Regions from separate parts of the Weizmannia sp. FSL K6-3076 genome, predicted to be linked through region 2. Evidence: riboswitches for the same ligand, from Rfam matches in the RefSeq annotation. Region 2 holds a riboswitch; the other holds the start of a gene.
The links. A riboswitch is a leader RNA that binds a small molecule or an ion and turns the genes downstream of it on or off. The one in region 2 is predicted to bind preQ1.
Positions count from the first base shown of each region.

Region 1 (4,214 bases), 390 kb from region 2:
GAAATTGAGGTTGTTCCTTAACATAGAGCATGTCTACGTTAAGGAAGCGCAGAAAAAAGAAGGCCTTTCTTAACATAGAGCCCGTCTACGTTAAGGAAGCGAGGAAAATTGGGATTGTTCCTTCACATAGAGCCCGTCTACGTTAAGGAAGCAAGCAAAAACGAGGCTCTTCCTTCACATAGAGGACCTCTAAGTTAAGGAAACGCAGAAAAAAGGTGTCCTTTCTTCATATAGGGCGCTTCTATGACTGCCTTCCCTAGCCTCCATCTACAAACAGCAGGCAATTGTATGCCATACCAAAAAGGGAGCTTTCCTGAAAGCTCCCTTTTTGGTGATCCGTGTCAATGTACTGCGGCGTAAGTCCTTTCGATTTCCCGGATGCGCCGGTTCAGTTCTTCGTTGACCGGGACTGGAACGCCGTATTTTTTGCCGAGTTTGATGACGGTTCCGGAAAACAGGCCGACTTCGCTGTACCGTTTTGCCTCGACATCCTGCGCCATTGACGGTTTGCCGGCAGGACTCAGGTTTCCGACCACTTTCAGCCAGTAACGGAGATCTTCTTCCGTGAGCGGAAACCCTTCTTTTTCAGACAATGCCATCACTTCCCGCATAGCGGCAATCATCATCTCGCGTGCAGGGCCGTCTTTTTGGATTTCGCCGTAATTGCTTTTGTAAACGGCGACGGTTTGGTTGACGCCGACATTGAGCATGAACTTGCCCCAAAGCCTTTTCATCATTTCGGTGTCGGCTTCGTATGGCAAATCCGTTTGCTCAAAGAAACGGGCCACTTTTTTCATTTTTTCCGAAAAAATGCCCGGCTTTTTTTCGCCGAAGCAAAGCATGCCCATATGCGCATATGTCAGCTGGTTTCCGGTTTTGACGGCATCCATCCCCTGGGCGACACAGTATAACATTTTGTCCATTCCATATGTACGGCCAATGATTTCTTCGCTTGAGATCCCATTTAAGGCAGACAAAATCACCGTATCCGGCCCGACATGTTGTTTGACTGCTTCAACTGCCTCGTCCAGTCCGTTGAATTTGACCGTAAATAGCACCAAATCTGCCGGCTCCACTGTTTCTTCCGGTGTGACATAATGAAAGTGGCATTTTTCGCCGTTACAATAAACGCCTTCCCGCTCATATCGTTCAATGCGCTGTTGGTCAGCGATGATCCGCAAGTTTTTCGCCGGCATTTTTTTCGATAAATGATGCCCGAATAAAATACCGAGCGCGCCTAACCCAATGATCGATACTGTTTTGATTTCAGCCATTCCCCCGCCTCCTTTTTTCATTATTTTACCACAATTCCAACGAAATCGTCATTCAGACTGCCCGTTCCGGATGGCCAGGTATTGCTCCAGCCCTCTTTTGCGCAATTTGCACGCCGGGCATTCCCCGCAGCCGTCAGCGATGATGCCATTATAGCAGGTCAGCGTCTTTTCACGGACAAAATCAAATGCCCCGAGTTCATCCGCGAGCGCCCATGTTTCTGCTTTGTTACGCCACATGAGCGGGGTATGAATGACAAACTGCTGGTCCATTGAAAGGTTCAAGGTGACGTTTAAAGATTTGATGAAAATATCGCGACAGTCCGGGTAACCGCTGAAGTCCGTTTCGCACACACCGGTTACGATATGCCTTGCGCCGATTTGGCTGGCAAGCACCCCGGCAAAAGAAAGAAACAGCAAATTCCGCCCGGGCACAAACGTATTCGGAAGCTCCCCGTCTGCCCCTGCTTTCACGGTAATGCTTTCCCTCGTCAGCGCGTTCGGGGCGAGTTGGTTCAACAGCTGCATATCCAGAATATGCTGCTTTACCCCGAGCTCTTCCGCTATATTCTTTGCACATTCTATTTCAAGACGGTGGCGCTGCCCGTAATCGAACGTAACGGCTTCCACTTCCTGAAACTTTTTCTTTGCCCAGAAAAGGCAGGTGGTGCTGTCCTGGCCGCCGCTGAAAACAACGACTGCTTTTTCTTTTTTCATTGATAATCGTCCTTTCACACAAAACAGCACCGAAAAGGGATGCTGTTTTCTTAGTTTTTTAGAGAGGGTTTTCTAAAAACCTCTTCCATAAATGAAGGATTCTTCCCAATTGATTATACCATGGAACAGGCGCCATCTTTTAAAGCATCCGTTCTTTTTCGGAGTACGGCATTTTTCACATAAATGCCATAAACAACCGGCTTTGCTATGATCCAGATCACAGTCATCGGCCGGACCGTTTTTTAAGATAATCATAGTGATTATCTTTATTTGGGAGGGACGGCTATGAAACGCTATGTGCAATTATTTTTCATGTTTGCGGTGACGGTGCTCATTGTAATGGGCATCCAGAAAGGGCTGAGCACACTGAATGTGTTGAACCTTGAAAATTTTTGGGCCAATTATGTCGTATTTTTGATTTTAGCCTATATGATTCTGTCCTTTTTCCTTCATTATTTTTCCAAGCGAAAAAAGCAATCATAAAATTTTTCCAGCGGTTAGCCTGCCGCTGGATTTTATTATTGTTTTTTTCTATTTTGCATTGCAAAGTAGTTCATTTTTTGATAAACTAACTTGCATAACAAAGTAGTTGAAATGGGGGTGGAGGGATGTCCATTCGAAGCCAGTTACTGAAAGGCATTTTAGACGGCTGTGTGCTGGCTGTGATTGAAAAAGAACCGGTTTATGGCTACATTCTTTCAAAAAAACTTCAGCAATTAGGCCTCCAGGAAATTAGCGAGGGGACGCTCTATCCGGTTCTGTTACGCCTGCAAAAGAACGGCTGGATCCATGGAGAGATGCAGCCATCCGATTCTGGGCCGAGCCGCAAATATTATGAATTGACGGAAAAAGGAAAATCCGCGCTGGATGAGATTACGGCAGAGTGGCAGCGAATCGCAGCCCCTGTAAATCTTTTATTGAAAGGAAGAAGTGAGGATGCTTAGTGTAAAACAGTTGATTGAGGAAAACAACCGTAAACGGCAGGAACTGGCACCTGAGAACAAAAAATTTTACAACGATATGCTTGACTACCTTCGCCTGCAAACCGTTTTGTCCGAGCAGCAAACAGAAGAAGTGCTGATGGAACTGCTTGACCATCTGCTCGAAGGCCAAAAAGAAAACAAGACAGCTGCGCAAATGTTCGGCGGTGACCCGAAAGCATTTGCCGACGAAATCATCAGGCAGCTGCCGAAAGAAAACAAACGCAATATGGTTTCTTTTACAATCAGGATAATGATCTTGCTTTTGGGGATTGATTTGGTCATTAATGGCATTACTGCTTTTGTTGTTGAACGGTTCTTTTCCAGACCTTTGCCGCCGTTTTATCCTGTACCCGCGGCCCTGAACTTTTTCATTGCCGGGCTATACGTGATCTTTGCCATTTGGTATATCTTTCGTATCTTGAAAAAGAGTTTGTTTAAGGAAAAGACAAAAAAGGTGCAAATCCTAACTTTTTTGAAAATAGATGCCGTAATCTTTGTTTTTCTGGGCGGCGTTATTTTGCTGGATAAATTCATGCCGAAAATCGGCCCGTCCTTTTCTTATCCGTGGTGGTTGCCGCTCGTTTTAGGTGTGGTGAGTTTAGGGGTTTACTATAGCTGGGAGAAAGCAGCAAAGTCCCGGGGGATATAGTTCTAGCGTGCAATAAATCTGTTGTTCAAAAGCCCGTGTGCGGTTTCGCCACGGGTTTTGCATGCGCCAACTATGTTGCACGCAATTGTGCGTAAAGGTATTGCAAAAAAACAGCGGGGACTGTGAAATATCTTCTTTCAGGGAGATGAAAGACAAAATGGTCGGCCAGGATTCTTGAACTGTCTTTCAGCGGGTGGATGAAAGACAGTTCGAGAGGCTGCGATCTTCTAAATGTTCTTCACCGGGTGGATGAAAGACAAAATGCTGGTGCGGCAACTAGCAAAATGTCCTTCATCAGATTAATGAAGGACAAAATGCGGGTCGGCCTATCTATTTGGCGTTCAGTCTCATTTTTTCTCCGTTCGGCTACTTGGGGCTCTGATTAGAATTGGTTCGCCAGCTTTTTATTAAAAGGGCTTACAGCCGGCCTTCCCTTTTCGCTCGAGTTTTTCACTCGGAAATTTCTGCTTTTCCTGCTGCTTTTTTCACCGCTTTCACTTCATACATGCCGAGTTCCATATTGAGCATATAGTCCGGTTTTGACTTGCCGCGGTTTGCCCTATGTCCTGCGATATGGACATCGCTCTTTTCCCA
Region 1 is NZ_JBBOWU010000001.1:2,120,868-2,125,081, reverse strand. It holds gene NSS95_RS10135 (ketopantoate reductase family protein) at 342-1,274, opposite strand; gene queC (7-cyano-7-deazaguanine synthase QueC) at 1,323-2,006, opposite strand; PreQ1 riboswitch class I at 2,033-2,077, opposite strand; gene NSS95_RS10125 (hypothetical protein) at 2,274-2,471, shown strand; gene NSS95_RS10120 (PadR family transcriptional regulator) at 2,597-2,932, shown strand; gene NSS95_RS10115 (DUF1129 family protein) at 2,925-3,620, shown strand; gene NSS95_RS10110 (antibiotic biosynthesis monooxygenase) at 4,071-4,214, opposite strand, start outside.
Region 1: linked by a shared signal. The riboswitch ahead of queC (7-cyano-7-deazaguanine synthase QueC) and the one ahead of NSS95_RS08080 (QueT transporter family protein) in region 2 are both predicted to bind preQ1.

Region 2 (4,214 bases):
GAAAAACGGGCAATATGCAGAAGCAAAAAATGTGCTGAATGAATTTTCGAAAACATTTTCCAGGCAATCGTTTAAAAATAAACGTTTAACGATGGATGAATTGAGAGTTTTGACCGTCACCCATGATGAAGCGGTAAAGGCGTTGACGAAAGTAAGCGCAGAGCCTGAGGAGAAAGTGGATGCCTGCACGTCATTCCGGCTCGTGGTGGATGCGATCCAATCGAAGTATCAGCCGCTCTGGACGCAGATGGAAGGGCCGGTGATGTCTTCATTTACAGAGGTGCAAAAAGCAGCCGCAACAGGGAAGCGCGAAACGTACAACGAAAAATTAAACCTGTTCCTCAAACAATATGCAGTGATCGAGCCGAGTTTAAGAGTGGATCTGCCGGTTGAAAAAATACAGCGGCTCGATTCGAAAATCGCTTATATTGATCGTTATCGGGACAAGGTGGCAGGCAGCGGGTCCGGAAAAAAGGAACTGGAGGCGCTCCGGACAGATTTGAAGCAGCTGTTTGAAGCCATGAAGGAAGATGAAGCCGACCCCTCCCTCTGGTGGATTATGATTTCCACCGGCAGCATCATCATTCTTACTTTATCGTATGTCGGATGGAGAAAATACAAAGGGCAAAAAGAAGAGCGTCACGAGACCGATCATATGGATTGACCTTTTGACCTTATTCGGATACAATAAAGGTAAGATTACCATGGAGGGTATGGAGGGTGGCAAATGTCGTTTTTGATTTACTATCTCATTTTGGCAATCATTCCGATCTGGGCCCAGCTGAAGGTAAAAAACACATACAGCAAGTATGAAAAGGTCGCAAATGCATCCGGCATGACAGGCGCCGAGGTGGCAAGGATGATCTTGGACGAAAATGGCTTATACCATGTGAAAGTGCTGGAACACAGCGGCTTTCTAAGCGACCATTACAATCCGATTAACAAAACGGTCAATTTGTCGACTGCCAACTACCACGGGCGTTCGATTGCGGGGGCTGCTGTTGCGGCGCACGAATGCGGACACGCCATTCAGGATAAAGTCAATTACGGGCCGCTCCGTTTCCGTCACCGCCTCGTGCCTGTGGCGAATATCGGCAGCAATGCCTCTTGGATTTTTATTTTGATCGGGATGTTCACGCATGCGACAGGCATGTTCCTGCTCGGGATCATTCTCATGGGGCTTGCCGTGTTGTTTCAGCTTGTGACATTGCCGGTTGAATTCAATGCATCGTCCCGTGCGCTTGCACAAGTCACATCGCTCGGCATTGTCCGCGGCGGGGAAGAAAGGGAAGCGCGCAAAGTGTTATCGGCTGCCGCGCTCACATATGTGGCTGCCGCGGCTGTTGCGGTCATTGAACTGCTGCGTTTAATCCTCATCTTTACCAACTTAAACGGCAATAACAACAATAATTAACAGTACGAAAAGCTTTCCGGGGTGAATCGGCAACCCGGAAAGCTTTTTTTGTCTTGCTGCATGTTCTAGTTTGCATTATAATAAAGAAGTTTGGTTGTTTCCAACCCGTGGTTCGAAACCATCCCACGTAAAAAAACTAAGGAGAGATGCATATGAAACTGAAAACACTCGTCGTCAACGGGATTGTCGCCGCGCTGTATATTGCGGTGACATTTTTTATTCAGCCGCTTGCGTTTATGAACATCCAGTTCCGTGTTTCTGAAATTTTTAACCATCTCGTTGTGTTTAACAAGAAGTATATGATTGGCATTGTATTAGGCGTTTTTCTCTCAAACTTGTTTTTCTCGCCGATCAAGTATGATATGTTCATCGGCACGGGTCAGTCCGTCCTTGCGCTTGCGATTACCATTTTATCCGCACGGTTTATAAAGGGCGTCTGGGGGCAGATGATCCTTAATTCCATTGCTTTTACGGCCTCCATGTTTATTATCGCATGGGAAATGCAATGGTTTAACGGCGTGCCTTTCTTTTTCGGCTGGCTGACGGCAGGGATCGGTGAACTTGCTGTGATGCTGATTGGTATGCCGGTCATCTACCTGATCAACAAACGCCTGCATTTTGAAAAACAGATTTAAAAAAGAGCTGCCGCGGCAGCTCTTTTTTAATCTTCAATCGGCTGTTTGTTCTCATCGAGTGTAAAGCCTTCCCCGAGCACATCATGGACCTCCATCATCGACACAAAGGCATGGGGGTCAACGGAATGGATAATGCCTTTTAAACGGGACACCTCATGTTTTCCGACGACACAGTACAGTACATCCCGGTCCTGTTTCGTGAACATACCGTGCCCGCGAAAAACCGTAACGCCGCGGTCCATCTGCTTCATAATTTTCTCGGCAATTTCATCATGCTTGTCCGAAATGATAAAAGCGCCTCTTGCCGTATAGGCCCCCTCCTGCAGAAAATCGACAACACGCGAGCCGACAAAAACGGCAACGAGCGTGTACATCGCTTCACGGTAATGCAGATAGGTGATAAGCGACAGCGTAATCACGCATGCGTCGAACATGAACATGGTCCTGCCCATCGCCACGCCTTTATATTTAAACACGAGCCTGGCAATGATATCGACGCCTCCAGATGTCCCCCCGTAGCGGAAGATAATGCCGAGACCGACGCCGATAAATACCCCGGCAAACAGCGCCGCAAGAAACATATCATCGCGAAGCGGAATATGGAAATGTTTCTTCTCAAAAATCCATAAAAAAAGAGAGGAGCCGACCGTCCCGACCAGTGTATAGTAAAACGATTTTTTTCCAAGTAGCTTCCATCCCACAAAAAATACGGGAATATTCAAAATCAGATTGGAGTAAGAGGGGTTGATATGAAATAAATAGTAAAGCAGCAGCGTAATTCCGGTAAAACCGCCTTCCGCCAGATGGTTCTGAATATTAAAATGGACAATGCCAAAGGCAAAGATGCAAGAGCCGAGCAGGATAAAAAAAATGTTTTTCTTTTTCAGCATAATCCGTATCCTCCTTCCCCGGTATATATCCGGCGTTCCCATTATAGCGAAAGCGGTACAAAAGGGCAATCAGGCAGAGAGAAAAGCAAATATATGATTTGTAAAATCTGCCGTTTTTGGCTAACATGGAAGAGGATTACAGGATTGGGGGATGAAAATGGCAGAAAACAAATCGATCCGGCAAATGCAAAAAGAAGTCGATGATTATATCAGCCAGTTTGAAGAAGGGTACTTCAGTCCGCTTGCGCTTACAGCAAGGCTGACGGAAGAACTTGGGGAGCTGGCGCGCGAAATCAATCATTATTACGGGGAAAAACCGAAAAAACCGGATGAGAAGCCGAAAACCGTAGCAGAAGAGCTCGGCGATTTGCTGTTTGTCGTCATTTGCATGGCAAATGCTTTACATATTGATTTACAGGAAGCCCATACAATGGTTTTGCAGAAATTTAACACGCGTGATAAAGACAGATGGACGCGAAAAGAGCAGGAGGAGTAATGAAACATGGATGATATTCGGATTATTGTTGCCGGGGCCCGCGGGAAAATGGGGAGCGAGGCGGTCCGGCTGATCGAGCGGACGGAACATTTTAAACTCGTTGGCGTAGTGGACAGGACTTTTGATGGCAAACTGTTCAATGATGTATCCGATTATAACGGCGAACCGGTCCGGGTGTATACCGACCCGGAAGCATGCCTTGAAAATTGCCCGGCGGATGTATGGATTGATTTGACGGTGCCGAAAGCAGGGTTCCTCCATGCGAAAACGGCCCTTGCACATGGTGTCCGCCCGGTTGTCGGGACGACCGGGTTTACCGATGCGGAACTGGAAGAACTAAAGGCTGTTTCCGCACAAAAAGGAATCGGCTGTATCATTGCACCAAATTTTGCAATCGGGGCAGTGCTGATGATGAAATTTGCGCAAATGGCGGCGAAATATTTCCCGGATGTGGAAATCATCGAGCTACACCATGACCGGAAAAAAGATGCCCCGTCCGGCACGAGCGTAAAAACGGCGCAAATGATCTCGGAAGCAAGAAGAAAAAAAACACAGGGGCATCCGGATGAAAAAGAAACATTACAAGGTGCAAGAGGCGCGGATTTTGAAGGCATGCATATCCACAGCGTCCGCCTGCCCGGCCTTGTCGCCCACCAGGAAGTGCTGTTCGGCGGGGACGGCCAGCTGCTTACGATCCGCCATGACTCGATGGATCGCGCCTCTTTCATGTCAGGGGTGAAAGTAGCCGTTGAAACGGTGATGAACCTCAATACATTTGT
Region 2 is NZ_JBBOWU010000001.1:1,735,108-1,739,321, reverse strand. It holds gene ypjB (sporulation protein YpjB) at 1-664, shown strand, start outside; gene NSS95_RS08085 (zinc metallopeptidase) at 728-1,414, shown strand; PreQ1 riboswitch class I at 1,516-1,560, shown strand; gene NSS95_RS08080 (QueT transporter family protein) at 1,567-2,049, shown strand; gene NSS95_RS08075 (YitT family protein) at 2,076-2,939, opposite strand; gene NSS95_RS08070 (nucleotide pyrophosphohydrolase) at 3,091-3,435, shown strand; gene dapB (4-hydroxy-tetrahydrodipicolinate reductase) at 3,442-4,214, shown strand, end outside.